Regions from separate parts of the Phyllobacterium sp. UNC302MFCol5.2 genome, predicted to be linked through region 1. Evidence: predicted binding sites of a transcription regulator. Region 1 holds the regulator's gene; the other holds the start of a gene.

Region 1 (15,278 bases):
GGGCGCCGGAACTTGCTCCGCGCATCCGCGAGATCGTGCTCATGGGCGGCGGCTTCTTCGAAGGCGGCAATATAACGCCGACTGCCGAGTTCAATATCCACGTCGATCCCCACGCGGCGCAGATCGTGCTGCAATCCGGCGTTCCCGTCACGATCCTGCCGCTCGATGTGACGCACAAGGCGCTTTCGACGGCAAAGCGGGTGGACCGCTTCCGCAATATGGGAACGCGCGCCGGCGATGCTTGCGTCGAGCTCCTCGAATTCTTCGAGCGTTTCGACGAGGAAAAATATGGTAGCGACGGCGGGCCGCTGCATGACCCGAATGTGATTGCCTATCTGCTCAAGCCGGAACTTTATCGCGGCCGGACCTGCAATGTGACGGTGGACACAGCCAATGAGCTGACGCTCGGCATGACCGTGGTCGACTGGTGGGGCGTTACCGACCGGCCAAGCAATGCCTATTACATCCGTGACGTCGATGATGAAGGCTTCTTCGACCTTTTGATCGAACGCATAGGACGTATCTCCTGACGCTCCGATGGCGGTCGTTCACGGCCGCCATTCCATCACAAAAAGTTGAGCCGACGTAAACCATGGCTCAGTAATTTCCGGACAGAATCCTCCTGGAAGTGTAGTGTCCTTTGACGGACAGCAGCCAAGTTGGGGGATGAGATGCTGACGCGACGCTTATTCTTGACCGGTGTTCTTGCAGCGGCGGCAGCGCCGCAGGCAGCGCTTGCAAAGCCTGCCCGCAAACCATTCGTCATCAACCCGGTCTTCCAGCCGCAATATGTTTCCTTCGATTCGTCCTATGCGCCGGGCACGGTCGTCATCGACCCGCGCAGCCGTTTTCTCTATCTGGTCGAGGACGGGTTTACAGCGCGGCGCTACGGCGTCGGCGTCGGCCGGGCCGGGCGCGCCTTCCACGGCAGCGCCAAGATCGGGCGCAAGGAAGTGTGGCCCAGGTGGGTACCGACCCAGGGCATGATCAGCCGCCAGCCGAACAAATATGCGCGCTACGCCGGCGGCGTGTCGGGGGGACCCCACAATCCGCTCGGCGCGCGGGCGCTCTACCTCTACCGAAACGGCCGCGACACCTATTATCGCATCCACGGCACGACGGAGCCGTGGAGCATTGGCCGCGCCGTTTCCAATGGCTGCATCCGCATGATCAACGAGCATGTGATGGATCTATATGCGCGGGTGCCGCTCGGCGCGCGTGTCGTTGTGATCTAGAAGCTAGGCCGCGACGCTAGCGCGCTGCGTGTCTGGTGCGAGCGTTACTTCAAGTCCGTTGAGTTCCGGCGTCATGATCAGCTGGCAGGACAGGCGCGAATTATCCTCGACGTGGAAAGTCACGTCGAGTTGGTCGATTTCCTCATCCTGTGGCTCGTAAAGCTTTTCCGTCCAATCCTCGCCGACATAGACATGGCAAGTGCCGCAGGCGCAGGCGCCGCCGCACTCGGCCTTGATGTCCAGTCCCCAATCGCGAATGACCTCCATCACACGAAAGCCTTCGAGGGCCTCGAGCGTATGGCGTTTGCCGTGCTGATCGGTGACGTGGATATAGAGGGCGTCGTCGCTCATCAGTCCTATGCTGCCTTCAGCTTCTTCTGCAGGGAGGTGGATGATGTCGTGTACTGGAAGATGATACGCTCGCCAGGCGATACGATCCGCTTTGCCGCCTGTGACATGAGCGCGGCCTCGTGGAAGCCCGACAGGATGAGCTTCAACTTGCCGGGATAGGTATTGATGTCGCCAATGGCGAAGATGCCGGGTTCGGAGGTCTCGAATTTCTCCGTGTCGACCGCAATCAGGTTCTGATCAAGATTGAGGCCCCAATCGGCGATCGGGCCGAGCTTCATGGTGAGGCCGAAGAACGGCAGCAGGCGGCCAGCTTCCAGATGCTCGTCGCCCTCGGCGCCCTTGATGACAACCTTGGACAGTTGCCCGTCGGCGCCCTCTAGATTGCTGACCTGGCCCATACGGAACCTTACGCGGCCTTCCTTCTCCAGTGCCCACATCTTGTTGACGCTGTCGGGCGCGGCGCGGAATTCCGGGCGGCGATGCACGAGTGTTACCGATTTCGCCACAGGCTCGAGGTTAAGGGTCCAGTCGAGCGCCGAGTCGCCGCCGCCGACGATGACGACGTCATGGCCGCGGAAAGCTTCGATCTTGCGAACCGCATAGTGGACGCTCGTTCCCTCATAATGCTCGATATGCGGCACGGGCGGACGCTTCGGCTGGAACGACCCGCCGCCGGCGGCAATGACGATGACCTTGGTGATGAACACCTCGTCCGCATCGGTTTCGACGCGGAAGCGGCCTTCTTCAAGCCTGGTCAGCGCGGTTACCATGGTCGAGAAATGGAACTGCGGGTTAAAGGGCGCAATCTGCTTCAAAAGATTGTCGGTCAACGCCTGACCGGTCACCTCCGGCAGGCCCGGAATGTCATAGATCGGCTTTTCAGGATAGAGTTCGGCGCACTGGCCGCCCGGCCGGTCGAGAATGTCGATGACATGGGCGCGAAGATCGAGCAGGCCGAGCTCGAACACAGCAAAAAGGCCCACGGGACCCGCGCCAACAATAACCACATCTGTTTCAATCGTGTCGGACATAAGTGCTTTCCAGGTGATGTCGTGAAGGGGTTTAGGCGACCGGGACGCGGCGCCAGCTATAGGTTCCGGGGGCAGTATGCGATCCCCTGCCAGGCTGGTAATAGACCGGCGCATCGTGAAGGTTGTGATCGGCAAGCCGCTCCAGCGTGACCGCATGCGACACCTTCAGCGTATCGAAACCGGTCCGCAGCATATAGGCGACCTGATCGATCAGAACGTCGCCCACCGCGCGCAGCTCGCCTTTGAAGTGACGCTGATTTTTCAGCATTTCAGCCTTCGAGTAGGAGCGCCCGTCATTGAAGGCGGGAAATTCGAGGGCGATCAGCGGAATGCGGTCGAGCAAGCCCAGCAGCGGCTCGATGTTCTCGCCGGGCGCCACGGATACGCCGATGCGCCGGTTCGTTGCAAAACGCACATCGTCCTCAAGACCAAGCCAGACGGCGAGCGGCAGGATGACCGCCGGCGCGTCGCCGGCCTCGTCGACAGAGGCAGCCGTGATATAGGGATCTTCGCGAAATCCTTCGCGGCCCCAGAGTTCGCCGGCGGGCTTTTCGGAAATGTCGCTCATAAATTCGAATCCGTCAGTGAAATATTGCTCAACTGGTCGGTAAGGCCAGTCAGGTGAATACCGCATTCGGTCTTGTCCGACCCGGCCCAGCGCCCGGCCCGGTCGTCATCGCCGTCCTTGACCGGCGACGTGCAAGGCATGCAGCCAATCGAACGGTAGCCTTCGGCAACCAGCGGATGAGGCGGCAATTCATGCGCGCCCATATAGGCCTTGAGGTCGGCCGAGGTCCAGTGGGCCAGCGGATTGATACGGACGCGCGAGCCGACCGACTCGAAGATTGCCAGGCTGGAGCGTGTCGAGGCCTGGAACTGCTTGCGGCCCGTCATCCAGGCGCGATAGGGCGCAACCGCGCGCGCCATCGGCTCGACCTTGCGGATATAGCAGCAGCGGTCCTTGTTGGTCATGGACAGCGCGCCAAAGGGATCTTCATCCTTCAGGCTCTGCTTGAGCGGGTGAATGTCATGCACGTCAGTCAAGCCAAGCTCGCTGACCAGCTGGTCGCGATAGCGCAAAGTTGCGGGAAAATGCTTGCCTGTCTCCAGAAAAAGCACCGGCGTTGCCCGATCGATCTGCGCGATCATGTGAAGCAATACCGAGGATTCCGCCCCGAACGACGAGACAACAGCGATCTCCTCATTGAAGAGGTGGTCGATGGCGAGTTCGATGACATCCAGCGGCTCGAGCTTGCCGTACCGGGCTTCGAGCGAGCGTGCTTCATCCGCCACCGTTTGCTCGTTGAACTCAAGCAGCATTTGCAGCCTCGCTATAGAGCGCATCCTTGAACGGCGCGGCTCCCACACGACGGTAGGCGGCAAGGAACGTCTCTTCCTTGTCGGTACGGATTTCAAGATAACGGTCGACGATGGTCTCGACCGCATCGACGATCTCTTCGGACGAGAAGCCGCGGCCGGTAATATCGCCGATGGTGCAGATCTCGTCGCCCGAGCCGCCCAGCGAAATCTGATAGAGCTCCTCGCCCTTCTTCTCGACGCCGAGAATGCCGATGTGGCCAACATGGTGGTGGCCACAGGCGTTGATGCAGCCCGAGATCTTGATCTTGAGCTCGCCGATATCCGCCTGGCGATCCGGCTGGCCGAAGCGCTCGGAAATGCGCTGAGCCACCGGGATCGAGCGGGCATTGGCGAGGGCGCAATAGTCGAGGCCGGGGCACGCGATGATATCGGTGATGAGACCCGCATTGGCCGTTGCAAGGCCGTCGGTCAGAAGCAGGTCGTAGACGATGCGCAGATCGGCGATCGCAACATGCGGGAGAACAAGGTTCTGCTCGTGGCTGACACGGATCTCGTCTTGCGAAAACTTCTCGGCAATATCGGCGACGAGGTCCATCTGCGCGTCAGTTGCATCGCCCGGAATGCCGCCGATGGGCTTGAGCGAGATGGTTACGACGCCATAATCCGGGTTTTTGTGCGGCGTGACGTTCTGATCGACCCATGTCGCAAAGGCATGATCCGCCTTGCGCGCGGCGGCAAGACCCGACCACCCTTCCGGGCGCTGCGGCAGGTTGGGCGCGCGGAAATAGCTGTCGATTGCATCGACGTCCTGCTGCGGCAGCTTGAGGTCGCTATCCTTGAGCACCTGCCACTCGGTCTCGACCTGGCGGGTCAATTCCTCGGTCCCGGTTTCATGCACCAGAATCTTGATGCGGGCCTTGTATTTGTTGTCACGGCGGCCGTTGAGATTGTAAACGCGCATGATCGCGGTCGTATACGTCAGGAGATCCTCTACCGGGAGGAAATCCCTGATTTTCTTGGCCACCATTGGCGTGCGGCCCTGCCCGCCGCCGACATAGACTGCAAAGCCAAGGTCGCCGGCTTCGTTCTTCTTTAGATGGAGGCCGATGTCGTGCACCTGGATGGCGGCGCGATCGCGCTCGGCTCCTGTCACCGCGATCTTGAACTTGCGCGGCAGGTACGAAAACTCGGGGTGCATCGACGACCACTGACGCAGGATCTCCGCATAGGGACGCGGGTCGGCGACTTCGTCAGCCGCCGCACCGGCGAAATGGTCCGCCGTCACGTTGCGAATGCAATTGCCCGAGGTCTGCAGCGCGTGCATCTCGACCGATGCCAGTTCATCGAGAACCTTGGGCATGTCTTTCAGTGCCGGCCAATTGTACTGCAGGTTCTGCCGCGTCGTGAAATGACCGTAGCCTCGATCATAATGGCGGGCGATATGGGCGAGCTTGCGCATCTGGGGGCTCGACAGCGTGCCATAGGGAATGGCGACGCGCAGCATATAGGCATGCAGCTGCAGATAGACGCCGTTCATCAGCCGCAGCGGCCGGAACTGGTCCTCGGTCAATTCGCCGGCGAGACGGCGCTCCACCTGATCCTTGAATTGGTCCACGCGGGCAGAAACGAATGCGTGGTCAAACTCGTCATAACGATACATGAATGCGAACCTTCAGGAATTTAAGCGGCCGAGGCTTTGGGCTTTTCAGCTTGCTTGCCGAGATCGAGGCGGATGGTGGGACCGAGTTGGCGGATACGTTCGCGCAGACGCAGCGGATACAGATTAGTGCCGCGCTCTTCGACATCGATCACATTAACGTCGATAACGAGGTTGGACTTGATCGCTGCCTTGCCCGCTTCCTCAAGCGCGGTCACCGCTTCGGCGTGACGGGCGATTAGCGCACCATCGATCTGTTCGAGCCATTCGCCATTGGCGCCGAGCCAGACGGCTTCACCGTCGGTCAGGCGATTTGCGGTAAGAACTTTGACACTCATGATCGTGATCCTTCGCGTTCAGGCAGCATTGGTTTCAAGGTGGCGCGGCGCCACGGAATTCTGGTTCCGGGCGGAAAGTGCTTCGGCCTTGTCGATGGCGGCGCCAGCAACGGCGTCACCGATGACGACCATGACGGGACCGCTCAAATCCCCGCGCCGCTCAAGCGACGGCAGGTCGTTCAACGTGCCGTGGAACATGCGACGGTCGGTCCGCCCAGCATTTTCAATGACGGCAACCCCGGTATCGGCATGAAGACCAGCGGCGATCAGCCGCTCTGCCACCGAAGCTGCGACGCTGCGGCCCATATAGACGGCGATCGTCGCGCCAGAGATGGCAAGGCGGGCCCAATCCGGCAGGACTTCGCCGGTCATGTCGTGGCCCGTCGTGAAGACGAGCGAGGAGGCAACGCCGCGCAAAGTCAAAGGCAGTTTCATATCGGCAGCCGCGGCAAAGGCCGAGGTGATGCCGGGAACGATCTCGAAGGAAATTCCGGCATCGCGAAGCGCGGCCATCTCTTCGCCGGCGCGACCGTAGACGAGCGGATCGCCTGATTTCAACCGCACGACGCGCTTGCCTTCGCGGCCGAGCGCGACGAGCAGATCATTGATCTCACCCTGGCTCTTCGAATGGCAGCCCTTGCGCTTGCCGACGGAAATGCGCGCGGCGTCGCGGCGGCCCATGCCGACAACCGCGTCCGGCACCAGCGCGTCATAAACGATGACATCGGCTTCCATGAGGACGCGATGAGCCCGCAAGGTCAGCAGATCCTCCGCGCCCGGGCCTGCGCCGACCAGCCAGACATAGCCTTGGCCCGTTTCCTGGTTGCCCAGCAGCGCCGCCGCCGCCGCTTGGGCGCCGGCAAGATCATTGTTGTAGACACTGCTTGCGACATCACCGGAAAAAAATGATCGCCAGAACAAACGACGCGGCAAGCCCTTCATGACCAGCCGCTCCACCGCGGGCCGATAGGCGTTGGCGAGGCGCGCAAGATCGCCAAGGCGGGGCGAAAACGCCGCATCGATACGGGCGCGGATCATCTGGGTCAGAACGGGACCGGTGCCTTCCGAACCTATGGCGATTGCGAGCGGCGCGCGGTTGACGATGGCAGGCGTGAAGAAATCGCAAAGGTCGGGACGGTCGACGACGTTGACTGGAATGTGCTGGCGGCGTGCTTCGGCGGCAATCTCTCGATCCTGGTCTTCATCGCCGGTAGCGATGAAGACCAGTTTTGCACCGGTCAGTTGCTTGGGAGCAAATTTTTCCGCGACATGTTCATATCCGCCATCGCGCAGGAAGGCCGCGAGTTCCGGTTCGGGCGCATCGGCGACAACGCGAATTGCCGCATTCGTCTGATCGAGCAGTCGCGCTTTGTTAAGCGCCTCTTCGCCATTGCCCACGACCACAAGCACTTCATTCCGCACGCGGAAAAAGGCTGGAAAGACAGAAAGCTGGGTCTTGCTGATGGACATGAATGCGATAATCCCAATGGTTGCAGGGATTATCCATGAAAGGTCAGCGGTTTATAAGGAACAGAAATGCGCCGAAACTGAAGGCGGAGCATGGAATTTCTGAAAAACCGGGGGCTTGCAGATTCTCGTTCTATCAATCAAACAGCAAGCAGCCCCGCTCACCTCAGGGTGGAACAAAGCGGGCGCAATTTCAACCGATACACGACCACTTTTATAGTGTTAATCAGAAAATGCAAGCACCCTTTTTAGGTAGAACTGGCGCGGCCGACTTTGCCATCTCGGTGCCATGAAATTCTCAACGCTCTGAGCGGCGTCGCGATGGATCCAATCTGGAGCCCACCACCGGGTCACACTGGGCGAATTGCAGCCGACCCTCAGCTTGTAAAAATTGCAGGCACATGTACCGGCCAGCGCCAGGGCAGGATCGCCACAAGATCGAACCGCACGGACAACAACGCCTGATCCGGTTGGCGCGCCAGCCATTGATCGGCTGCCGCCTCAATGCGGCGCTGCGCGAGGATGTTTACCGAGTCCATCGCCTGGTCGAGCCGTGCCCGTGCCTTCACCTCGATAATGGCGACGATATTGCCGCGGCGGGCAATCAGATCGATCTCGCCGACCTTGGTGCGGTACCGGCGGGTGACTATGCGATAGCCCTTCAGCATGAGGGCGAGCGCGGCGAGCCGCTCGGCGGAGTGGCCGCGGCGGTATGCCTTGCGCCTGCCGCCCCGCGCGCTCATTTCATTGCCAGCAACCGTTGATAGAGCTCGCCCTTGGGCCGCCCGGTCATGCGCGCCGCCTCTCCGGCCGCCTTTGCCGGCGACATTTCGAGGACAAGCGCGCGCAGCAACGCGTCGACATCTTCGTCGGAGCGGGGAATATTCGCATCCTCGACGGGAGAACCGACGACGAGAACCACCTCGCCGCGGATGCGATCCTCGTCCGCGAACGTCTCGGCCAGATGCTTCAGCGGTAGGGTCACGATGGTCTCATAGGTCTTGGTCAACTCGCGGCAGAGGGAAGCCGGGCGTTCCGCCCCGAATATATCGGCCATATCCGCAAGCGTCGCGGCAGCCCGGTTGGGCGATTCGAAGAAAACCAGCGCCGCATCGAGCGCCTTGAGCTCCGCCAGCCGGGCGCGACGCTGTCCCTGTTTCGACGATAAAAAGCCGGCAAAGTAAAATGAGTCCTTGAAGAGGCCCGATGCCGTCAGCGCGGCGAGGACAGATGAGGCGCCGGGGATCGGCACCACCCGGATTCCGGCCGCCTTGGCCTCCGGCACCAGCCTGCCGCCGGGATCGGCGACGAGTGGCGTTCCCGCATCAGAGACGAGTGCAACGCTCTTTCCGGCAAGCAGCGCCTCGATCAGTTTAGGGCCGGCGATTTCGGCATTGTGCTCGTGATAGGCGAAAGGGCGGCGTGAAATGCCATAGCGCTCCAGCAGGACGCGGCTCACCCGAGTATCCTCGCAGGCAATGATGTCGGCGGCGGCAAGGGTTTCGACGCCGCGGATCGTCATATCGCCGAGATTGCCGATGGGCGTCGCCACGATGTAGAGCGCCGGCTCGAGCGGACGAGCCCGGAAGCTGGCGCTGCCGATCTGATAATGCCGGTCGCCGGTTTCAGCTTCGGACACCTGTTTTTCCCCTCAAGCCGCGAGATCGGCGATGACCGCATTGAGAACGATCGCGCCCTGCGGGGTCGTGCGTATGCGGCTATTGCCGACATACTCGATAAGCCCCTGCTCGGCGAGGGAAATTACCCGCTTCTCCTTGACGCTGTGCCCGGTAAGACGTTCGTAGCGCGCAAGGTCGATCCCCTCGACAAGCCGCAGACCCATGAGCAGGAATTCGTCGCCTTCCTGCTCGCGATCAAGGCGCTCTTCCTCGATAATGCCGTGTCCCGCTGCCTCGACCTTTTCGACCCAGGTTTCAGGATGGCGCTCGGTGATCGTCACGGCGCGTATATTGTCCTCGACAAAGCGCCCATGAGCGCCGGGTCCCACACCGACATATTCGCCGTAGCGCCAGTAGACGAGATTGTGCTGCGACTCGGCGCCCGGAATGGCATGATTGGAAATCTCGTAGGCCGGCAGGCCGTGCTTTGCAGTCACATCCTGCGTTTCGGCATAGAGCGCGGCCGCATGATCGCCGTCCGGCGTAACGAGCTTTCCTGCCTGCCAGAGATTGTAGAAGGGCGTGCCTTCTTCGATGGTCAATTGGTAAAGCGAGAGGTGATCGGCGGCAAAGGAGATGGCACGCACAAGTTCTTCACGCCATGCCTCGACGCTCTGGTCCGGCCGCGCATAGATGAGGTCGAAGGACAGCCGCGGGAAGATTTCCCGTGCAAGGCCGATCGCCGCAAGTGCCTCATCGACACTATGCATGCGGCCGAGGCGGCGCAGATCGGCATCATTTAGTGCCTGCACGCCAAGCGAAACGCGGTTAACGCCTGCGGCGCGATAGCCGCGAAACCGATCAGCCTCCACGCTGGTGGGGTTTGCTTCGAGGGTGATCTCGATGCCCGCGGGCACGTGCCAGTTCTGCGCGATCGCATCCAGAACCGAGCCGACCGTATCGGGGTGCATCAGCGAGGGAGTCCCCCCGCCGAGAAATATGCTGGACACTGTGCGCTCGCCGGTGCGCTGGCGCATTGTCGCGAGCTCGCGGGCAAAGGCAGCGGCGAAGCGCTTCTGGTCGACCGGCTGATGCCGCACATGCGAATTGAAATCGCAGTAGGGACACTTTGCCATGCAGAATGGCCAGTGCACATAGACCCCAAACCCGCTCTCGCCCTTGTCGGGGTGCGATTTCGTGCGCCCTCCCTTACCCTCGAACTCTTGGAGAAGGTCGGACCGCAGGTCCGGGGCGGCGGGAATCACTGGCAAGGACGCCATCAGACCCGTCCCCTACCCCGTTGAACAGCAATGACCCTTCCCAGACGGGGAAAGGGTGGGAGCCAAACTGCAAAACTCCGGCGTGTGATCGGATCGTTGCGGGTCATCCTGCGTCCAGACAATCCCTGGCGAAATGCTGGAAGGCACGGGCGCGGTGCGACAGCGCCTTTTCGTCACCCGGCTTCCAGCCATGCTTCTGTTCAGCTGTCATCTCGCCGAAGGTCGCCTCATAGCCTTCCGGCTTGAATACGGGATCGTAACCGAAGCCAGCGCTGCCGCGCGGCGGCCAGACGATCTCGCCCTCGACCTCGCCGCGATAGTAATTGGCTTCGCCGTCCGGCCAGGCGAGGCAGATGACGGATACGAAACGCCCGCTGCGTTGGTCGGGGCTTGTCGCGCCCTTATCCTGCAAGGCCTTTTCCACCTTTTCCATGCCGTGGCTGAAATCGCGCTTTCCATCGGGAAGTTCCGCCCAGTTCGCCGTGTAAACGCCGGGATCGCCGCCGAGCGCGTCGACGCAAAGGCCGGAATCATCGGAGAGCGCAACGAGGCCGGTCGCCTTCGCCGCTGCATAGGCCTTGATATAGGCATTTTGCTCGAACGTGGTTCCGGTCTCATCCGGCTCCGGCAGGCCGAGATCGCCAGCGGAAACCACTTCAAAGCCGAATGGTCCCAGAAGGTCGATCATCTCATTGATCTTGCCCTGATTGTGACTTGCGACGAGCAGTTTGCCCTTTTCGAGTTTTCTCATTCCAAATTCCATAATTTCGGTTCTGCGAATTCGATCGAGTTTCCGGCGGGATCACGGAAGTAGAGCGAGCGCGCGCCGTTAGGCCAATCGAACTCGCTTTCGATCTCGATGCCATTTGCCTCAAGATGGGATTTCCATCCGGCGATTTCATCCCGTGTCGCCTTGAAACAGACGTGGCCCGGGCCTGTTGCCCCATGCGAGGGGATAGGCAGGCTGCCGGGCGGGCGCTCGTTGATAAGCACGGGATCGAACAGGATGAGGACACCGGCGCCGCAGCGAAAAAAGATGGACCGCTTCGGCGTCTCCAATATGATCTCGAGCCCGAGAATGCCGGCATAGAAGTCCTTGGCGGCCGCAAGGTCCGTAACATAAAGCGCCGTTTCAAGGATACCGGATGGTCGCATGGTCTCGGGCTTTTAGCTCACAGCCATCTGCTGCAGGTTGACCAGCCGCCCGATGCCGCTGCGGGCAAGGCTCATAAGGGCAAGCAGTTCTTCCTCAGAAAAGGGCTCGCCTTCGGCGGTTCCCTGCACCTCGACGATACCACCCTTGCCAGTCATGACAAAGTTCGCGTCCGTCTGTGCCGTCGAATCCTCCTGATAATCGAGGTCGATCACCGGCGTGCCATTGGAAATTCCGCATGAGATCGCCGCAACGTGGTCCTTCAGTACTTTTTCGACCTTGATCATCTGGCGTGCTTCCATCCAGCGCAGGCACTCGTGCAGAGCGACCCAACCGCCAGTGATGGCAGCCGTGCGCGTGCCGCCATCAGCCTGGATAACGTCGCAGTCCACCGTGATCTGCACTTCGCCGAGCGCCTGCAGGTCTACGACCGCACGCAGCGAGCGGGCGATCAGCCGCTGGATTTCCAGCGTGCGGCCGCCCTGTTTGCCCGAGGATGCCTCGCGGCGCATGCGATCGCCGGTCGAGCGCGGCAACATGCCGTATTCGGCCGTTACCCAACCCTTGCCGGTGTTGCGCATCCAGCCTGGCACCTTTTCCTCAAGGCTCGCGGTGCACAAAACATGGGTGTCGCCGAATTTGACTAGGCACGAGCCCTCGGCATGCTTGGAAACGCCGCGTTCGAAGGAGATGGCGCGCATCTCGTCGGGGGCTCGCTTGGAAGGACGCATTGGAAAGACCTCTTTGAAAATCTGTGGTCCGGCCTTTTAGCCGTGATGGCAGATCGAAGCAAAGGCTTTGATGATTGCCCGGACAATGCTTATATCAGGGCTGTAACAAGCAGACATACGAGGCAAGATGAAACGGGCCGTGGTACCGGAGGCATATCAGTCGCTTGACCAGCGGTCGCGCGACATTTTCCGGCGCATCGTCGAGAGCTATCTTGGCGACGGCGAACCGGTCGGCTCGCGCAACCTTTCGCGGATTCTCCCCGTGTCGCTGTCGCCGGCGACGATCCGCAACGTCATGAGCGATCTCGAGCATCTCGGACTGGTCTATGCACCGCATATTTCGGCCGGACGCCTCCCGACGCAGCTTGGGCTGCGCTTCTTCGTCGACGCCTTCATGGAAGTCGGCGATCTTTCCGCCGCTGAGCGCAACTCGATCGAGGCGCAGGTTCGTGCCTCAAGCGAAGACCAGTCGACTGAAACTGTGCTGACGCAGGCGAGCCAAATCCTCTCCGGCATGTCGCGCGGCGCCGGTCTTGTGCTTGCGACCAAGGCGGAAGGCGCGCTGAAACACATCGAGTTCGTGCGCCTCGAGCCGACCAAGGCCCTGGCCGTTCTTGTCAGCCAGAGCGGGGATATCGAAAATCGCGTTATCGATTTGCCCGTTGGCGTGACGCCCTCACAGCTCATCGAAGCTTCGAACTTTCTCAATGCGCATATTCAGGGGCGCACGATCAGCGAGGCGCGCCAGGAAATCGGCCAACTCAAGGACGAGACCCAGCAGGCGCTCGATGCCTTGTCGCAGCATCTGGTGCAACAGGGGCTGGCGGTCTGGGGCGGCGCAGGCAGCGGGCAGCCGCCGCGCCTGATCGTGCGCGGGCGCGGCAATCTTCTCGATTCGATCAACGCCGAGGCCGATCTCGACAGGCTGCGCCACCTCTTTGACGATCTCGAAACCAAGGAAGGAACGCTGCAGCTTCTCGACCTCGCCGAGGCGGGACCCGGCGTGCGCATCTTCATCGGGTCAGAAAACAAGCTGTTCTCGCTGTCGGGTTCGTCGCTGGTGATCGCGCCCTATCGGGACTCGGAGCAGCGCATCATCGGCGCCCTCGGCGTCATCGGCCCGACCCGGCTCAACTATGCCCGGATCGTGCCGATGGTCGACTATACCGCCCAGCTCGTATCCCGCCTTTTGCGATAAGACTTGATTTTCAAGAGCCGAACGTCGATATCCAGCGCAACTTCGAAAAATGAACGGACAGGATAGATGGCTGAAGACAAGAAACTTCACGACACCCCGGATCTCGATCAGCGCGACCTGAAGAACCCGCGCGATCGCGATGCGCTGAAGCGCGCTGCCGATGATTTTCTTAAATCGCGCAAGGCCGAGGAATATGCGCTTGCCGAGGAAGACCAGGAGCAGGCAACGACCGCCGAACTCGACGCGCTGCGCGCCGAAAACAACGATCTGAAGGACCAGTTGCTGCGCCTTGCCGCAGATATGGAAAACCTGCGCAAGCGAACCGCGCGCGACGTCCATGACGCGCGCAGCTATTCGGTTGCCAACTTCGCCCGCGACATGCTTGCGGTATCCGACAATCTGAAGCGCGCCATCGAAGCGGTTCCCGCCGATGCACTTGCAGGCGGCGATGCCGGCCTTAAGGGTCTCGTCGAGGGCGTCGAGATGACGGAACGCTCCATGCTCACCGCTATGGAACGCCACGGCGTCAAGAAAATCGAGCCGCAGGGTCAGAAGTTCGATCCGAACTTCCACCAGGCGATGTTCGAAATTCCGAATGCGGATGTTCCGCATAATACGGTGGTGCAGGTTGCGCAGGCTGGCTTTGTCATCGGCGACCGCGTGCTGCGGCCGGCGCTTGTCGGCGTGTCGCGGGGCGGACCCAAGCAGGCCGCCGGCGAAGCTCAGCCGGAACCCGGCCCGATCAATCCGCAGGCTGAAAAAGACGCCTGATCGGTCGTAACGACGTTCCAAGGAGCCGCATTTCCCTGACCGGAATGCGGCTCTTTTCATTTTCCGGTCATGCTCTATCGTGGGACAAAATAACGGCGAGGGGAAACTGCCGGTGACCATGATTCTGCTGTTCAACTATGCCGGAATTTTCCTTTTCGCCGCGACGGGAGCTCTGGCGGCCTCGCGGCGCCAGCTCGACATCATGGCTTTCATCTTTCTCGCCGCGGTCACCGGGATCGGCGGCGGGACGTTGCGCGACCTCATCCTCGGCGTTCCCGTCTTCTGGGTGAAGGATCCGATGAGCCTACTTGTCTGCGCCGCAGCGGCAATCCTTGTCTATTTCACCGCCAATCTGCTTGAATCACGCTATCGCGTTCTCCTCTGGCTCGATGCGGTCGGGCTTGCCGCCTATAGCGTGATGGGCGCGGCAAAGAGCCTTGCACTCGGCTTCGACTCGACCATTGCGGTGGTGACCGGGATCATGACGGCGACATTCGGCGGTATCCTGCGTGATATCATTTCGGGGGAGCCATCAGTGGTGATGCGCCGCGAAATTTATGTCACGGCGGCGCTCGCCGGCTCACTTGTCTATATCGTGCTGCACCGGTTTGCCGTCGGGACGGAGATTTCCGCGCTCGTCGCGGCGCTTGCCGCCTTCACGGTCCGAGGCGGCGCGCTCTATTTCGGCTGGTATCTGCCGACCTATCACAAGCCCGGCCGCAGTGCGGACGAGCTTGAGCGGGAAGGCTTGATCAGAGCAGCCCCGCCCGCTCCGCCGCGGCCTTCAGATTGATCTGCGGACGCGGACCGATCTGCTGGATGACAAGCCCCGCCGTCAGCGAGCCAAGGCGGGCGCAATCGGTCAGCGAGCGGCCGTTGGTGTAGCCGAAAAGGAAACCCGCAGCATAAAGATCGCCCGCGCCTGTGGTATCGACCAGTTCCTCGATCTCGATGGCTGGAACCGCAACGGTCTCGTCGCCGGTAACGACCACAGAACCTTTTTCCGAACGGGTGACGGCAGCGAGCTTGCAATCCCTGCGGATCAACTCGAGCCCTTCCTCAAAGTTGTCCGTCTGGTACAGCGATTTCATTTCCGCCTCATTGGCAAAAACGATGTCGACCGTGCC
Region 2 (15,278 bases), 720 kb from region 1:
AGGGCGGCTTCACCACCGAAGGCAAACCGCGTCCCGGCGGCGCGCTGATCATTCTTTTCGCCGATGATCTTCAAGGCACGCTCAAACAGGTCGAAAAAGCCGGTGGCAAGATCACCAAGCCGGTATTTACCTTTCCCGGAGGCCGGCGCTTTCACTTCGCCGACCCGGACGGATACGAGCTTGCCGTCTGGTCGGATAAATAGCCGACAGTTCAGCGCGCCAGCGTCAGCATGTACGCTTCATATTTTTGCAGGAAGGCGTGCAGTAGCTGCGGATATTCCGGCGTTACCGCCTCGCGAACGCTTGGATGCGCTGCGAGTGCTTCGCGCCATGCCCGCACCTTCGGGTAGTCGGTGAAAATGCCGAGTTCTACGATCTCGTCGAATGTATCGAAGTAGCGGAAAATCGGGGCGTAAACCGCATCGACTAGGCTGAAGCCAGCGCCCGCAAAGACGGGACCGTCGCCAAGAACCTCTTCGACGCGGCCGAACTTTTCAGTGATCGCCTTGCGCTTCTCTTCGAAAACCGCAGCGTCCTTCGTTGTCTCCAGCGCCCAGAGGTCGGAAAGGATCGATGAACCAAATTCCATCCAGCCGCGATGGCGTGCCCGCGTCAGCGCGTCGTCGGGATGAAGTTTCGGCCCCGGCTGCGATTCGTCGATATATTCAGCAATGACAGAACTCTCGAAGAGAATCGCCTCGCCGCCATCCGCCTGGGGGACGCGCAGAAGCGGCACCTTGCCGAGCGGCGATATTTTCAGGAACCAATCTGGTTTCGCTGCAAGGTCGATATAGATCTTTTCAAAGGGCACGCCCTTTTCAGCGAGCGCGATTGCAGCACGCTGGACATACGGGCACAGCAGATGGCTGATCAGAACGAGCGACGCCATGACGATGATCCTCCGGATTTGCCGGCTGGGCGATCGCGTTTCGACCGCCCAGCCCAGCGATCAGGCCGCGCGAGCGGTCTTCAAGGCGTTGGCCCACCAGACGAGCTGGTCGAGCTGGCTTGTGGCTGCTTCATTGAGATGCGGGTAGTCGCCGAGCTTCTTCTCGCCCTTGACGGCGCTCAGATACTCGGAATAGGCGATGTGAACGCCGGTCTTTACCGAAGCCGATCCCATTTCGACGAAGATGAGGCGCAGATGCTCGATGGCGCGCGCGCCGCCGACGCCACCATAACCGACAAAGGCGACCGGCTTCTGGATGAAATCGCCAAGGTCGATAGCGTTCTTAAGGACGGCCGTCGGGCCGTGGTTGTATTCGGCAACCGTGAAAACATAGCCATCGAATTCGCGCAGCTTCTTCTTCCAGCGTTCGGCGGTCTCGTTCTGGGCGTCGCTGGTGCGCTCTTCGCCGAAGAAATTCATGGGATAGTCAAGCAGATCGATAATTTCGACCTCGACATCTCCCCGCTGTGCAGCGACGTCGGCAATCCATTTGGCGGGAAATTCGGCGAAACGGCCGATACGGGTGCTGCCGACAATAACGGCGATCTTGGCTTTTGACATAAAAAAATCCTTCGTCTTGGGGGGATGGTAACTAATAGTGCCCGGCGCTATATAAGTGACTGTTCGAAACCCCCGCAAGGAGGCACTTTTGTGAAACCAGATCACTTTCAGGTAACCTCGGCATGCACTGCGGTTAATCACATTCTGGCGCGCGTCGGCGATAAATGGACGGTTCTCGTTGTCAATTATCTCGGCAATAAATCGATGCGCTTCAATGAGTTAAAGCGGACCATCAATGGTATCTCGCAAAAGATGCTGACGAGCACGCTGCGCGGACTCGAGCGCGATGGTTTCGTGACCCGTACGGTTTACCCGACGATCCCGCCACGCGTCGACTACGAACTTACCGATCTCGGCCGCGACCTTCTGGTGCCCGTCCGCGCGCTAGGCGACTGGGCGATCCGCAACGAACAGCGCGTCGCCGAAGCACGCGCGCGGTTCGACGCCGTCCACGAAGGTTCGGAGCAAAAGCAGCTCTTCTCCCATGCGGCTGAGTGAAGAAAGTTCAACGCGAACTGCGCCGACACTGCCCCGATAGAAGGATTCTCTCAGCGTCTTTAAACTTGGATGAAGGCGCTCTGCCACGAGTGCGGCGGACGAACGAGCCGCCGAGCGGAAATTGAAGAACACGCAAGTCAAAACAAAAAAGGCGGGTCGAAACCCGCCTTTTCCGTATGTCGCTGGATGAGGACTTCTTAGAAGTCCATGCCTCCCATGCCGCCCATGCCGCCGCCCGGCATTGCCGGAGCAGCCGAGTCTTTCTTCGGCGCTTCAGCAATCATGGCTTCGGTGGTGACGAGAAGGCCGGCAACCGAAGCTGCGTCCTGGAGAGCCGTACGAACGACCTTGACCGGATCGACGATACCGAGCGTGATCAGATCGCCATACTCGCCATTGGCCGCGTTGTAGCCGTAGGTGTCCTTCTTGTTCTCAAGGATCTTGCCGACAACGATCGAAGCTTCATCGCCTGCGTTCGTTGCGATCTGGCGGGCAGGAGCCTGCAGAGCACGGCGAACGATGTTGATGCCAGCGTCCTGATCGGCATTGGCGCCCTTGATCGTAAGAGCAGCCGAAGCGCGAAGCAGGGCGACGCCGCCGCCAGGAACGATGCCTTCTTCAACAGCCGCACGGGTTGCATTGAGGGCGTCGTCGACGCGGTCCTTCTTTTCCTTCACTTCGACTTCCGTCGCACCGCCGACGCGGATGACGGCAACACCGCCAGCGAGCTTGGCAAGGCGTTCCTGCAGCTTCTCGCGGTCATAGTCGGAAGTGGTCTCTTCGATCTGCTGCTTGATCTGGCCGACGCGAGCGTTGATTTCGCCCTTCTTGCCATTGCCGTCGACGATCGTGGTGTTTTCCTTGGTGATCGACACCTTCTTGGCGCGGCCGAGCATGTCGAGCGTAACGCTTTCGAGCTTGATGCCGAGGTCTTCGGAAATAACCTGACCACCGGTGAGGATCGCGATGTCTTCGAGCATGGCCTTGCGGCGATCGCCGAAGCCAGGAGCCTTGACAGCAGCAATCTTCAGGCCGCCGCGCAGCTTGTTGACGACGAGCGTTGCAAGCGCTTCGCCTTCGACGTCTTCGGAGATGATGACGAGGGGCTTCGAGGTCTGGACGACAGCTTCGAGAACCGGCAGGAGAGCCTGGAGGTTCGAGAGCTTCTTCTCGTGGAGAAGGATGTATGCGTCCTCGAGGTCAGCAACCATCTTTTCCGGGTTGGTGACGAAGTACGGCGAAAGGTAGCCGCGGTCGAACTGCATGCCTTCTACGACTTCGAGTTCGGTCTCGGCGGTCTTGGCTTCCTCGACGGTGATGACACCTTCGTTGCCGACCTTCTGCATCGCCTTGGCGATCATTTCACCGATTTCGGATTCGCCATTGGCAGAGATCGTGCCGACCTGGGCAACTTCTTCCGAGGTCTTGATCTTCTTGGCCTTCTTGACGAGGTCCTTGACGACTTCGGCAACAGCAAGGTCGATGCCGCGCTTCAGATCCATCGGGTTCATGCCGGCTGCAACGGCCTTGCCGCCTTCCTGAACGATGGCCTGGGCGAGAACGGTAGCGGTCGTGGTGCCGTCGCCGGCAATGTCGTTCGTCTTCGAAGCGACTTCACGGACCATCTGCGCGCCCATGTTTTCGAACTTGTCTTCGAGTTCGATTTCCTTGGCAACAGTGACGCCGTCCTTGGTGATGCGCGGTGCGCCGAAGGACTTGTCGATGACAACGTTACGACCCTTCGGGCCGAGCGTTACCTTAACTGCATCGGCAAGGATGTTGACGCCGCGCAGCATGCGCTCGCGCGCATCACGGCTGAATTTTACTTCTTTGGCTGCCATTTTATCTCTCCTGGGACTAAACCCGGTTTGATCTAAATTCGTTGATTGCGGGATGCGCGGCGATTAGCCGAGAATGCCCAGAATGTCGGATTCCTTCATGATCAGCAGGTCTTCGCCGCCGATCTTGACTTCCGTACCCGACCACTTGCCGAACAGGATCAGATCGCCTGCCTTGACATCGAGCGGTACGAGCTTGCCGGCTTCGTCACGAGCGCCGGTGCCTACGGCGATGACTTCGCCTTCCTGCGGCTTTTCCTTGGCAGTATCCGGAATGATGATGCCGCCAGCGGTCTTTGCTTCGGATTCGACGCGGCGTACGACGACGCGGTCATGAAGCGGGCGGAACTTGGTCTTGGCCATGGTTAGAACCCTTGATGTTGGTGTCAAAACGATGACGCGAATGGCAGCGCCATTCGCGGTATTAGCACTCGCTTGGGGTGAGTGCTAACTGCGGCCGGAGATAGTGGGATCGGTTTGAAGAGTCAAGGGAAAGCATCATTTAAAATGGCCTGGAGAGGCGATGCTTGGAAGCCGGGCCCATCTACAAACCGCTTTATGGCATATTCATGTGAAATGCGAATGACGTGACGACAGAATTCACACAATGCTGCAAGTCGGCGTGGGCGATCGGGCGGAAACACGCGCCCCAACCGCATCAATCCTCGGCGCTTTCTTCGCCCACGTGATGCGTCATGTCGACGAGCATGTCGCTGACGTGCTTGTCGGCCAGTTCGTAGAAGATCTGTTTTGCCTGCCGGTTGCCGCGCACGAGCCGGGCGCCGCGCAAGAGCCGCAGATGATGGCTGACCAGCGATTGCGATAGGTCGAGGCTCGTGGCGATATCTCCGACTGAGCGCGGCGCTTCGAGGCAGAACAGGAGTATGCGCAGCCGCGTCGGATCACCAAGGAGACGAAAGGTTTCGGCAAGAACCGTGAGTTCAGGGGGGAGAGGAGGGGTTGAGCTCAATGTTTGTGTCCCTCATGTCCGTGTTCGTGCGCGGCATGATCATGACCACTGTGATCATGATCCGCCTCGTCGTGGGCATGGCCGGAATGGTCGTGCTCGTGCCCTTGCTGGAGATCATCGCCAAGGCAGCAATCGTCCGTCGCTGTATCCTCCGGCCAGTCGATGGCAATCGTTGAGTGCGATATCTCGAACTTCTTCATGAGTTCGGCTTCGACCTGTTTCACCAGAAGCCGCGGATTGGTATCCGGAGCAGGGCGCACATGCAGCGTTGCCAGCGGCTTGCCCGAGGTGATCATCCAGACGTGGACATGGCGGACGGCGGCAAGTCCCGGAACCGTCTGCTTCAGATACTGCTCGATGGCTTCAGGTGCGGCATTGTCTGGCGCGCCTTCGAGCAGGATATGCAACGAGTTGCGCAGGAGCGCCCAGGCGCTGCGCAGGATCAAAATGGACACGAAGACAGAGAGTATCGGGTCGATTGGCGTCCATCCGGTATAGTAGATCACGATCGCGGCAACGATCGTGCCGACGGAGCCCAGCAGATCGCCCAGTACGTGCAGCACCGCTCCCTTGATGTTGACCTGCTCGGTATCGCCGCCGCGTGTCAGGATCCAGAAAACCAGCATGTTTATTAAAAGGCCGACTGTGGCGACGATAAACATGGGACCGGCCAGGACTTCGCCGGGATTGCGGAAGCGCTCGATGGCCTCGTACGTTATCCATATGAGAATGGCGAACAGCGTGACGGCGTTGATAAGCCCGGCAATGACCTCGAAGCGCATATAGCCGAAAGTACGCTTTTCGTCGGCGGCGCGCCGGCCGAAACGGAAGGCGAAGTAGGCCAGTGACAGCGCCACCACATCGGTGAACATATGGCCGGCATCGGCAATCAGCGCCAGCGAGCCTGCCATGAGGCCGCCCACGATCTCGACGATCATGAATGAAAAAGTTATTGCAAGTGCAATGAGCATTTTCGTCTCGTTGCCCGCAGTGACTTTAGGCGTGTGGTCGTGGCCGGCATGGGGGTCTGACATTGTGAAGCCTATAGCAAACATATCGACACGTGTTCATATATCGATAGTTCCGAAATCGAGGCGTGTCAACCGCGCGGTCTATCCTTCGTCGATCTGCCGCAATTGGGATTCTGGTTCGTTTTCAAACATAACCGGCGTGACAGGTCAGGCACGATCCGCTAATCGAGACAGTCTCAAGACTCTCGTCGCATAGTATTTTGCCTGAAGGGACCGGCATGACCGACATGATACATTTGCAGCGCCTCGACGTATTGATGGATCGCTACGACGTACTGCTGTGTGATGTCTGGGGCGTCCTGCACAATGGCGTCGATTCCTTCGCACCCGCCTCGGCGGCCTTGCAAAGGGCCCGTCAGGCCGGCCTGACGGTGGTTCTCATCACCAATGCGCCGCGCCCCTTTGCCGGCGTAGCGGAGCAGATTCATGCGCTTGGCGTGCCGGAATCGGCCTATGACCGGATCGTCACATCGGGCGACGTCACCCGCGAATTGATCCGCAACGCGCCGCGCCGTGTGTTTCATCTCGGGCCGGAGCGCGACGAAACCCTCTATGACGGCATCGACGTGGAACTGGTCGAGGAGCGCGAAGCCGATGTCGTCGTCTGCACGGGTTTCTTCGATGACGATACGGAAACGCCGGAAGACTATGCCGACATGCTGGTGCGCTTCCGCTCGCGCAACCTGCCGTTCATCTGCGCCAATCCGGATATCGTCGTCGAGCGCGGCGATCGCCTCATCTGGTGCGCCGGGGCGCTTGCTCGCGATTACGGGCAGCTTGGCGGCCGCACGCTCATCGCAGGAAAGCCGCATCGCCCGATCTACGAGGCGGCGGTTGCCGCGGCGGAAGACGTGCGCGGCACCCCTGTCGAACGTTCGCGGGTACTTGCCATCGGTGACGGCATGCTGACGGATATCAAGGGCGCCGATCTTTTCGGCATCGATGTTCTCTATATCTCCGGCGGTATTCATGCCGGCGATTATGTGATGGGCGGTGTCCATGACCTTGAGAAGCTTCTGGCGTTCCTCGCAAAGCACGGAAGCAATCCCGTTGCGACGATGCCCGCCCTGGCGTGAGACAAAGATATGCCGATCCTGCGTCTGAACGATCCGTCTCATTTGCCCGATGAACTGAAGGGCGCCATTGTCGCCATCGGCAATTTCGACGGCGTGCACCGTGGGCACCAGGCCGTTCTGGGCCGGGCGCTGGAGACCGCACGCGCCGAGGGCAAGCCATCGCTGGTATTGACCTTCGAGCCGCACCCGCGCAGCGTTTTCGTGCCGGACCAGCCGGTGGACCGGTTGACACCCGCCGCCGAGAAGGCATCGATCCTCGAAGCGCTGGGATTCGATGCGGTGGTCGAATGCAATTTTACCCGCGAATTCTCGCAATTGACGGCGGATGTCTTTGTGGACCGCATTCTCGTTGATGGCCTTGGCGCAACCCGTATCGTCGCCGGCTTCGATTTTCATTTCGGCAAGGGCCGTCAGGGTGGCCCGGCGTTCCTGATGGCAGCGGGCGAAGAACGTGGCTTCCACGTCACGCTCGTCGATGCCTTCCGTGACGAGGGGGGCCATGCGATCTCGTCAAGCCGCATTCGCGATCTGTTTGGCGCAGGTGAAGTGGTCGAGGCGGCCGGGCTCCTTGGCTACCGGCACCGCATTCGCGCCACGGTCGTCGGCGGCAAGCAACTGGGGCGCACGATCGGCTTTCCGACCGCCAACATGGTGCTTCCGCCCGAGACCCATTTGAAGCACGGAATTTATGCGGTGCGCTTCCGCCGGGCCGACGGTACGCTTCTTGACGGCGTCGCCAGCTTTGGCCGCAGGCCGACCGTCGATACGGATGGCGAGCCGCTGCTTGAAACATATGTGTTCGATTTCAGCGACGATCTTTACGGCGAAACCTGCGCCGTCTCTTTCTTCGGCTATCTGCGCGGCGAGGAAAAATTTGACGGTCTCGAGCCGATGATGCAGCAGATCCGGCGCGACGAAGAGGAAGCGCGTGCGCTGCTTCAAGGTGTCAAGCCGCTGTCGCCGCTGGACCAGAGGATCAATTTTGACTGAGTAAGATGGGCGCTTTGCCTATGATCTGACAATAACGGGAGCGATGGAATGAGACTGATTGGAATGCTGGATTCGCCCTATGTGCGGCGGGTGGCAATTTCACTGAAAATGCTGAACCTGCCATTTTCCCATGAGTCCCTGTCGGTTTTCCGAACCTTCGAGGCGTTTTCGAAGATCAATCCCGTCGTGAAAGCACCGTCGCTCGTGACGGATGAAGGCGTCGTCCTGATGGATTCGTGCCTGATCCTCGAATATGCCGAGCGCATTGCAGAACCCGCGCTGGGGCTGACACCGGCGGAAATTACGCATTTTACGCGCTCGCAGCGGATCATCGGCCTCGCGCTCGCCGCCTGCGAAAAGAGCGTCCAGATCGTCTACGAGCACGATCTGCGGCCTTCGGAAAAGCGGCATCAGCCCTGGCTTGATCGCGTGCATGGCCAGCTTGCCGATGCGTATCGTTTGCTGGAAGCCGAAGTGCAGCAGGCGGACCCATGGATCTTCGCAGATCGGCCGCTCCAGGCGGATATTACGAGTGCCGTTGCCTATCGGTTTACCCGTGAGATGCTGCCGGACGTGATCGCGGCCGGCGAATATCCGGCACTTGCCGCCCTCTCGGAAAAATCCGAGGCGTCGGAGGCATTTCTTGCCTTTCCATTCAGTTGACGCCAGTGTGGTAAATTGTTTACCACGTTGCTCAATGCAATTTTATCTATCACTCGATTAGTTTTGACGCGTACGCTTGCCACCCCCCAGACAGGCCCCGGAGTTATTTCATGTCTATTCGCCTTGTTAGCGCTCTCGCGAGCGCGATAGTCCTTTCCGTTGCAGCACCAGCTTTTGCCGATGAATATTATTCCGACAACCAGACCCAGAGCTCGCGCGGCGACCATTGGTGGTCCGGCGATTGGTACATCACGCTCGGTGCCAAGGGTTTCGTCGCTCCGGATTATGAAGGCGCGAAAAATTACAAGTTCCGTGCCGCGCCGGTCATCTCGATCGGCCGTCCCGGCAGTTCGCTCAAGTTTTCTTCGCTCAACGACAACCCGTCCCTTGGCTTTATCGACACGGGTGTGTTCCGCGCCGGCATTACCGGCAAGCTCATTACCGGTCGCGATTCCAGCGACTATGATGAACTCAAGGGTCTCAACGATGTCGACTGGGGCGTCGAACTCGGCGGTTTCGCCGAATTCTATCCGACCGAGAATGTTCGTGGCCGCGTTGAGGTCCGCCGCGGCATCGGCGCGCATGACGGTGTCGTCGCCGATTTCGCCATCGACGCCTTCAAGAACCTGACGGACACGGTCCGCGTTTCAGCCGGTCCCCGTGCAACGGTGGCGACCAAGGACTATTTCAGGGAATATTACGGCGTAAACGCTAGCGAATCCGCTGCATCCGGCCTTCGCCAGTATTCACCGGGCGGCGGTTTGAATTCGCTCGGCTTCGGCGGCCAGATCACCTGGCAGACGACCGACAAGATCACCACCAGCGCCTATGCCGAATATAACCGCTTGATGGGCCCAGCGGCCGATTCGAGCATCGTCAAGCAACGCGGGTCGGAAAATCAGGCGACCTTCGGCCTGCAGGCGACCTATCGCTTCGACTTCAAGCTTTAGCATTGCGCGAGGCATCCGCGAAGATAATCGCGCATGCCTCTTTATTCTGCGGGCGGTGATTGCTAAAAGCGCGGTCATGAAAAGCGATCGCCGGTCCTGCGCAAGGTCCATACCTGTTCAGACGATACGAATTACTGGCCCGGCCTTCCCGCGGACCTGAAGCGTGAGCTTCGTGGTGCGGAAGGTCCGGGATAGCGCCGTTGCGCTTCAATGTTTTTCATGAAATCCCTGCCTGCGGCGATCACGCGCGGGCCCTTGTACAAGCTGGAAAAATGACCGACACCGCCACGACACTCGATTATTCGAAGACACTTTATCTGCCGCAAACGGATTTCCCGATGCGCGCGGGCCTGCCCGCCAAGGAACCGGAATTCGTCAAGCGCTGGCAGGATCTCGATCTTTACCGGAAGCTGCGCGAAGACGCGAAGGATCGCCCGCGCTATGTCCTGCACGATGGCCCGCCCTACGCCAACGGCAATATCCATATCGGCCACGCGCTCAACAAGATCCTCAAGGATGTCATCACCCGCTCGTTCCAGATGCGCGGTTTCGATTCCAATTACGTTCCAGGATGGGACTGCCACGGCCTGCCGATCGAATGGAAGATCGAGGAACAATATCGCGCCAAGGGCAAGAACAAGGACGATGTGCCGATCAACGAATTCCGCCAGGAATGCCGCGAGTTCGCAACGCACTGGATCAAGGTGCAGTCCGGCGAATTCAAGCGGCTCGGCATCGAAGGCGATTTCGACAATCCCTATACGACGATGGCCTTCCATGCGGAAAGCCGCATCGCCGGCGAGTTGTTGAAGTTCGCCATGTCGGGCCAGCTCTACCGTGGTTCCAAGCCGGTCATGTGGTCGGTGGTCGAGCGCACCGCGCTCGCCGAGGCCGAGGTCGAATACCAGGATATCGAGAGCGATATGATCTGGGCGAAATTTCCAGTGAGAATGATTGCTCGGACCGGTGAGAAAATGGATGGTGAACTGCTTAGCGCGTCCGTCGTCATCTGGACGACGACGCCCTGGACGATCCCCGGCAACCGCGCCGTCGCCTATTCGCCGCGTGTCGCCTACGGTCTTTTCGAGGTCGAGACGGCGGAAAATGATTTTGGCCCGCGCCCCGGCGAAAAGCTGATCTTTGCAGATGCGCTCGCCGAAGAATCGGCTGCGAAAGCCAAACTGACCTTCAAGCGGCTGCGCACGGTTACGGCGGATGAACTTGCGGCAATGACGCTTGCCCATCCGCTCCATGGTTTTAGCGGTGGTTATGATTTCGCCGTGCCCTTGTTGCCTGGCGACCACGTCACCGATGATGCAGGTACAGGCTTCGTGCACACGGCGCCGAGCCATGGGCGCGAGGACTTTGATGCCTGGATGGACGCCGGTCGCGATCTCGAAGCGCGCGGGATCTCGTCGGTGATCCCGTTCACCGTCGACGACGCAGGCTACTATACCAAGGATGCGCCGGGTTTCGGTCCCGATCGCGAAGGCGGTGCTGCCCGCGTCATTGACGACAACGGCAAGAAGGGCGACGCCAACAAGGTCGTCATTGAAGAACTCATCGCGCGCAACGCACTTTTTGCGCGCGGCCGGCTCAAGCACAGCTATCCGCACTCCTGGCGCTCAAAGAAGCCGGTGATCTTCCGCAACACGCCGCAATGGTTCGTCTACATGGACAAGGACCTCGGCGACCACACGACCCTGCGCTCGCGCGCGCTTGCGGCAATCGACGAGACGCGCTTCGTTCCGGCAGGCGGTCAGAACCGCCTGCGCGCCATGATCGAGGATCGTCCCGATTGGGTACTGTCGCGCCAGCGCGCCTGGGGCGTGCCGATCTGCGTCTTTGCCGATGAAAATGGCAATGTCCTCAAGGACGACGCCGTCAATGCCCGTATTCTTGCCGCGTTCGAGGAAGAGGGCGCTGATGCCTGGTTTGCCAAAGGCGCGCGCGAGCGATTCCTCGGCGAAAAGGCGAACGAGCCGTGGACGCAGGTAACCGACATTCTCGATGTCTGGTTCGACTCGGGTTCCACCCATGTCTTCACGCTTGAAGATCGCCCCGATTTGAAGTGGCCTGCCGACGTCTATCTCGAAGGTTCGGATCAGCACCGCGGCTGGTTCCACTCGTCGCTGCTCGAAAGCTGCGGCACGCGCGGCCGTGCGCCTTACAGTACGCTCGTCACCCATGGCTTCACCATGGACGAGGAGGGCCGCAAGATGTCGAAGTCCCTCGGCAATACGGTCACGCCGCAGGACGTGATCAAGGATTCGGGCGCCGACATCCTGCGCCTCTGGGTCATGACGACGGACTACTGGGAAGATCAGCGTCTCGGCAAGAACATCATCCAGACCAACATCGATGCCTATCGCAAGTTGCGCAACACGATCCGCTGGATGCTGGGTACCCTGGCTCATGATGAGGGCGATGAGGTTCCCTATGCCGATATGCCGGAACTCGAGAAGCTGATGTTGCACCGTCTTGCCGAACTCGATGAGGTCGTGCGTGCCGGCTATGACGGTTTCGAGTTCAAGCGCATCACCCGCGCGCTGATCGATTTCATGAATGTGGAACTGTCGGCCTTCTATTTCGATATCCGCAAGGACGCGCTCTATTGCGACGCGCCCTCGAGCGTCCGCCGCAAGGCAGCGCTGCAGGTCGTGAGGCACCTTTTCGATCGCATCGTTACCTGGCTCGCACCAATGCTGCCTTTCACCATGGAGGAGGCCTGGCTCGACCTGCACAAGGATGCCGTTTCGGTGCATCTGGAACAGTTCCGCCCGACGCCAGCCGAATGGAGAAATGACGAGCTTGCCGCCAAATGGCGCAAGGTCAAGGATGTGCGCCGCGTCGTCACGGGTGCGCTCGAACTCGAACGCGCCGACAAGCGGATCGGCTCGTCGCTTGAAGCCGCTCCTATTGTTTATATCGCCGACGCGGAACTGCTGGCGGCGGTCAAGGATATCGACATGGCCGAGATCTGCATCACCAGCGCGATCACGATCAAGGGTGAAGCCGGACCCGCCGATGCGTTCGTCACGGATGACGTCAAGGGCGTCGCAGTTGTCCCTGAGCGCGCGACGGGCACCAAATGCGCGCGGTCATGGCGTTATACCCATGATGTCGGTTCCGATTCGGCCTATCCCGACGTTTCGGCCCGCGACGCGGCGGCGCTGCACGAATTGGCCCGGCTCGGAAAGCTCGTTGCCTGATGTATAGAATGGCGGGGAGACAAGTTTTCCCCGCCGTTGATTTGCTTGAGAATCCTGTTGGCTTGCTAAATACAACCGGTCTCATATAAAAGGCTGCCATTGAACTGCCTGATTTCTAAGGCAGGGCATTGATCAAGCAAAATTGATTGGCAGATATGCTGCCCGGCTTATCTCTGGAAAGTTGCAAGGATGAATTTGAACGGACGCATAACGGTTCTTGGTGCAATGGTCGGCGCGCTTGCGCTTGGCGGCTGCGTCTCGTCACCAACCTATGGTACGGACAAGTCCGCCGGCACCCAGCTGCTTGACGACGTCGCCAACATGGCCGCCTTGGGTCCCAAGAAGAGCAACCAGATTGCCTACAATCCGCGTCCGGAACTCGTTCGCCCGGCGACCGGCAAGCCAATGCAATTGCCCGCCCCGCAGGATGCGGTCGAGACCGCCGGAAATCCGGCCTGGCCGGAATCGCCCGAGCAGCGGCGCAAGCGCATCCGCGACACTGCGACGGCCAACCAGAACAACGCCGAGTTCGTGCCGGAAGTAGCCCCCGATCCGGTCACGTCCAAGTCTGCGAGCAACAGGACCGAATACGGGTTCTTCAACGACAAGGTCCCGGCCAACCAGGGCAACAAGACCGATGTCGGCGCAGATTTCCGCGCCCGCAAGATGGCGTCAACCGCCGGATCGCCGACGAACCGCCGCTATCTGAGCGAGCCGCCGCTGGAATATCGTCAGCCCGCGGCAACCGCCGCCGCCGATCAGCTCGGCGAAGACGAGGCCAAGAAAGAGCGCGAGCGTAAGGCCGCGGCCCGCAAGAGCAAGGGTTTCAGCTGGAGCAACCTCATCCCCTGGAACTGACGCGTTCGCACGCGTGCCCGCGCCCAAAACGTTCATACTGCTGCAATAGTTTGCTGAAACGGTGGATGCTTCGATCCGCCGTTTTCGTTTATAAGGGATCCATCGCCTCTCCAGTCGAGGACCGTAACAATTGTTCATCCTGCGATTTCTTGGGTTAGTTCTTCTTATCCTTCTGACATTTCTGGCATTTCTCTGGGGCGGGCTGGCCCTCTGGTATCAGCTGCCCCTTGGTATTGCAGCAACCATCGGCTGCTTGATCCTGTGGGTGACCATCGCCTTCGCCGTGCTTTGGCTGGAATTCAAGGGCCGTGTCTGGCGCGCGCTCATCGTCCTGATCCCGATCATGATCGGGCTCGGCTACTGGTGGGGTGCGATCAAGCCGTCGCTCACCCGGATCTGGGCGGATGATGTTGCCCAGACGGTGACGGGCACGCTCACCGGCAATTATGTGACGCTTTCAAATGTGCGCAACTTCGAATGGCGCACCACGACCGACTACACACCGCGCTGGGAGGTGCGCACCTATGCGCTGGACGATCTTGCGACCGTCGATATTTTTCTTTCCTATTGGTCGAACCCGGCGATCGCCCACACTTTGGTGAGCTTCGGTTTCAACAATGGCGAGCACGTGGTGTTCTCGGCCGAAATCCGCAAGGAGCGCCATGAGGAGTTCTCGGAGATCGGCGGCTTCTTCAAGCAGTTCGAGCTGGCGATGATTGCAGCGGACGAGCGTGACATCATTCGCCTGCGCACCAATGTGCGCAAGGAAGACGTCTACCGCTACCAGGTCAACCTCAGTCCGGAAACGCGCCAGGCGCTGTTCCTGTCCTATCTCGACAGCGCCAACCATCTGGCGACGACGGCGAAGTTCTACAATACGATCACCGCCAATTGCACGACGGTGATCTTCAGCATGGCACGGGCGATCGCGCCCGGAATTCCTCTCGACTATCGCATTGTCTTTTCCGGTTATCTGCCGGGTTACCTTTATGACCTTGGCGCGATCGACCGTTCCAAGCCGTTGGACCAAGTCATCCGTGAAGCGTCGATCAATCAGCGCGCCATGGCCGCCGATAGTGCGCCAGATTTTTCGGCAAGGATCAGGCTGCCCGCGAACTAGGCTAGAGCCGCTTGGTGCGGAAGAACGCCTTCAGCATGTCTTCGGCTTCCTGTTCCCGGAAACCTGGATAGACTTCGGGAACATGCAAGCAGGTCGGCTGGGCATAGAACCGTGCGCCATTTTCGACGCCGCCGCCCTTGATGTCCTGCGCGCCATAGTAAAGGCGCCTGATGCGGGCAAAGGAAATTGCCGCCGCACACATCGTGCACGGTTCCAGTGTCACATAGAGATCGCAGCCGGTAAGCCGTTCGTTGCTCAAGGCGCGGCAGGCCTCGCGGATGACCAGCATCTCTGCATGTGCTGTCGGATCGTTGAGCTCGCGCGTGCGATTGCCGGCGCTTGCGAGGATCGCGCCATCCTTGACGATGACCGCGCCGATAGGAACTTCGCCGCGCATCTCGGCGCTTTTCGCTTCGGTGAGTGCCAGGCCCATCGGGTCAGTTTTTTGCGTCACGCCGCCCCGCAATCCAGAATTTGCTCGCAAGCCAACCTCATAGCTGGTAGTGAGCCCTGCTGAAAGGCTTAACTCCATGACAAGTTCAAATGACAATGACAAGGGCGG

The links. Region 1 encodes HrcA, which represses chaperone genes, less so after heat shock. Its sites were predicted from a motif close to GTTAGCACTCNCNNNNNGNGAGTGCTAAC; they were not measured.
Region 2: a site for HrcA is predicted at 4,270-4,298, ahead of groES (co-chaperone GroES). Genes of this name have one in related genera too.

The regions. Positions count from the first base shown of each region.
Region 1 is NZ_JMLL01000010.1:1,232,420-1,247,697, forward strand. Features, by position in the region: gene BR48_RS0107895 (nucleoside hydrolase) at 1-530, shown strand, start outside; gene BR48_RS0107900 (L,D-transpeptidase) at 672-1,235, shown strand; gene BR48_RS0107905 (2Fe-2S iron-sulfur cluster-binding protein) at 1,239-1,586, opposite strand; gene BR48_RS0107910 (NAD(P)/FAD-dependent oxidoreductase) at 1,592-2,617, opposite strand; gene BR48_RS0107915 (DUF934 domain-containing protein) at 2,649-3,185, opposite strand; gene BR48_RS0107920 (phosphoadenylyl-sulfate reductase) at 3,182-3,937, opposite strand; gene BR48_RS0107925 (nitrite/sulfite reductase) at 3,927-5,597, opposite strand; gene BR48_RS0107930 (DUF2849 domain-containing protein) at 5,618-5,932, opposite strand; gene cysG (siroheme synthase CysG) at 5,951-7,402, opposite strand; gene BR48_RS0107940 (YraN family protein) at 7,777-8,142, opposite strand; gene rsmI (16S rRNA (cytidine(1402)-2'-O)-methyltransferase) at 8,139-9,038, opposite strand; gene hemW (radical SAM family heme chaperone HemW) at 9,051-10,298, opposite strand; gene rdgB (RdgB/HAM1 family non-canonical purine NTP pyrophosphatase) at 10,402-11,049, opposite strand; gene BR48_RS0107960 (VOC family protein) at 11,046-11,453, opposite strand; gene rph (ribonuclease PH) at 11,466-12,182, opposite strand; gene hrcA (heat-inducible transcriptional repressor HrcA) at 12,310-13,380, shown strand; gene grpE (nucleotide exchange factor GrpE) at 13,447-14,151, shown strand; gene BR48_RS24130 (trimeric intracellular cation channel family protein) at 14,264-14,944, shown strand; gene BR48_RS0107985 (adenosine kinase) at 14,904-15,278, opposite strand, start outside.
Region 2 is NZ_JMLL01000010.1:514,990-530,267, reverse strand. Features, by position in the region: gene BR48_RS0104520 (VOC family protein) at 1-203, shown strand, start outside; gene BR48_RS0104515 (glutathione S-transferase family protein) at 212-889, opposite strand; gene BR48_RS0104510 (NADPH-dependent FMN reductase) at 950-1,510, opposite strand; gene BR48_RS0104505 (helix-turn-helix domain-containing protein) at 1,601-2,008, shown strand; gene groL (chaperonin GroEL) at 2,206-3,849, opposite strand; gene groES (co-chaperone GroES) at 3,913-4,209, opposite strand; gene BR48_RS0104490 (metalloregulator ArsR/SmtB family transcription factor) at 4,505-4,816, opposite strand; gene BR48_RS0104485 (cation diffusion facilitator family transporter) at 4,813-5,787, opposite strand; gene BR48_RS0104480 (TIGR01459 family HAD-type hydrolase) at 6,075-6,923, shown strand; gene BR48_RS0104475 (bifunctional riboflavin kinase/FAD synthetase) at 6,933-7,913, shown strand; gene BR48_RS0104470 (glutathione S-transferase) at 7,962-8,576, shown strand; gene BR48_RS0104465 (MipA/OmpV family protein) at 8,687-9,526, shown strand; gene ileS (isoleucine--tRNA ligase) at 9,799-12,738, shown strand; gene BR48_RS0104455 (hypothetical protein) at 12,928-13,596, shown strand; gene BR48_RS0104450 (DUF4105 domain-containing protein) at 13,727-14,716, shown strand; gene BR48_RS0104445 (nucleoside deaminase) at 14,718-15,149, opposite strand; gene BR48_RS0104440 (pseudouridine synthase) at 15,247-15,278, shown strand, end outside.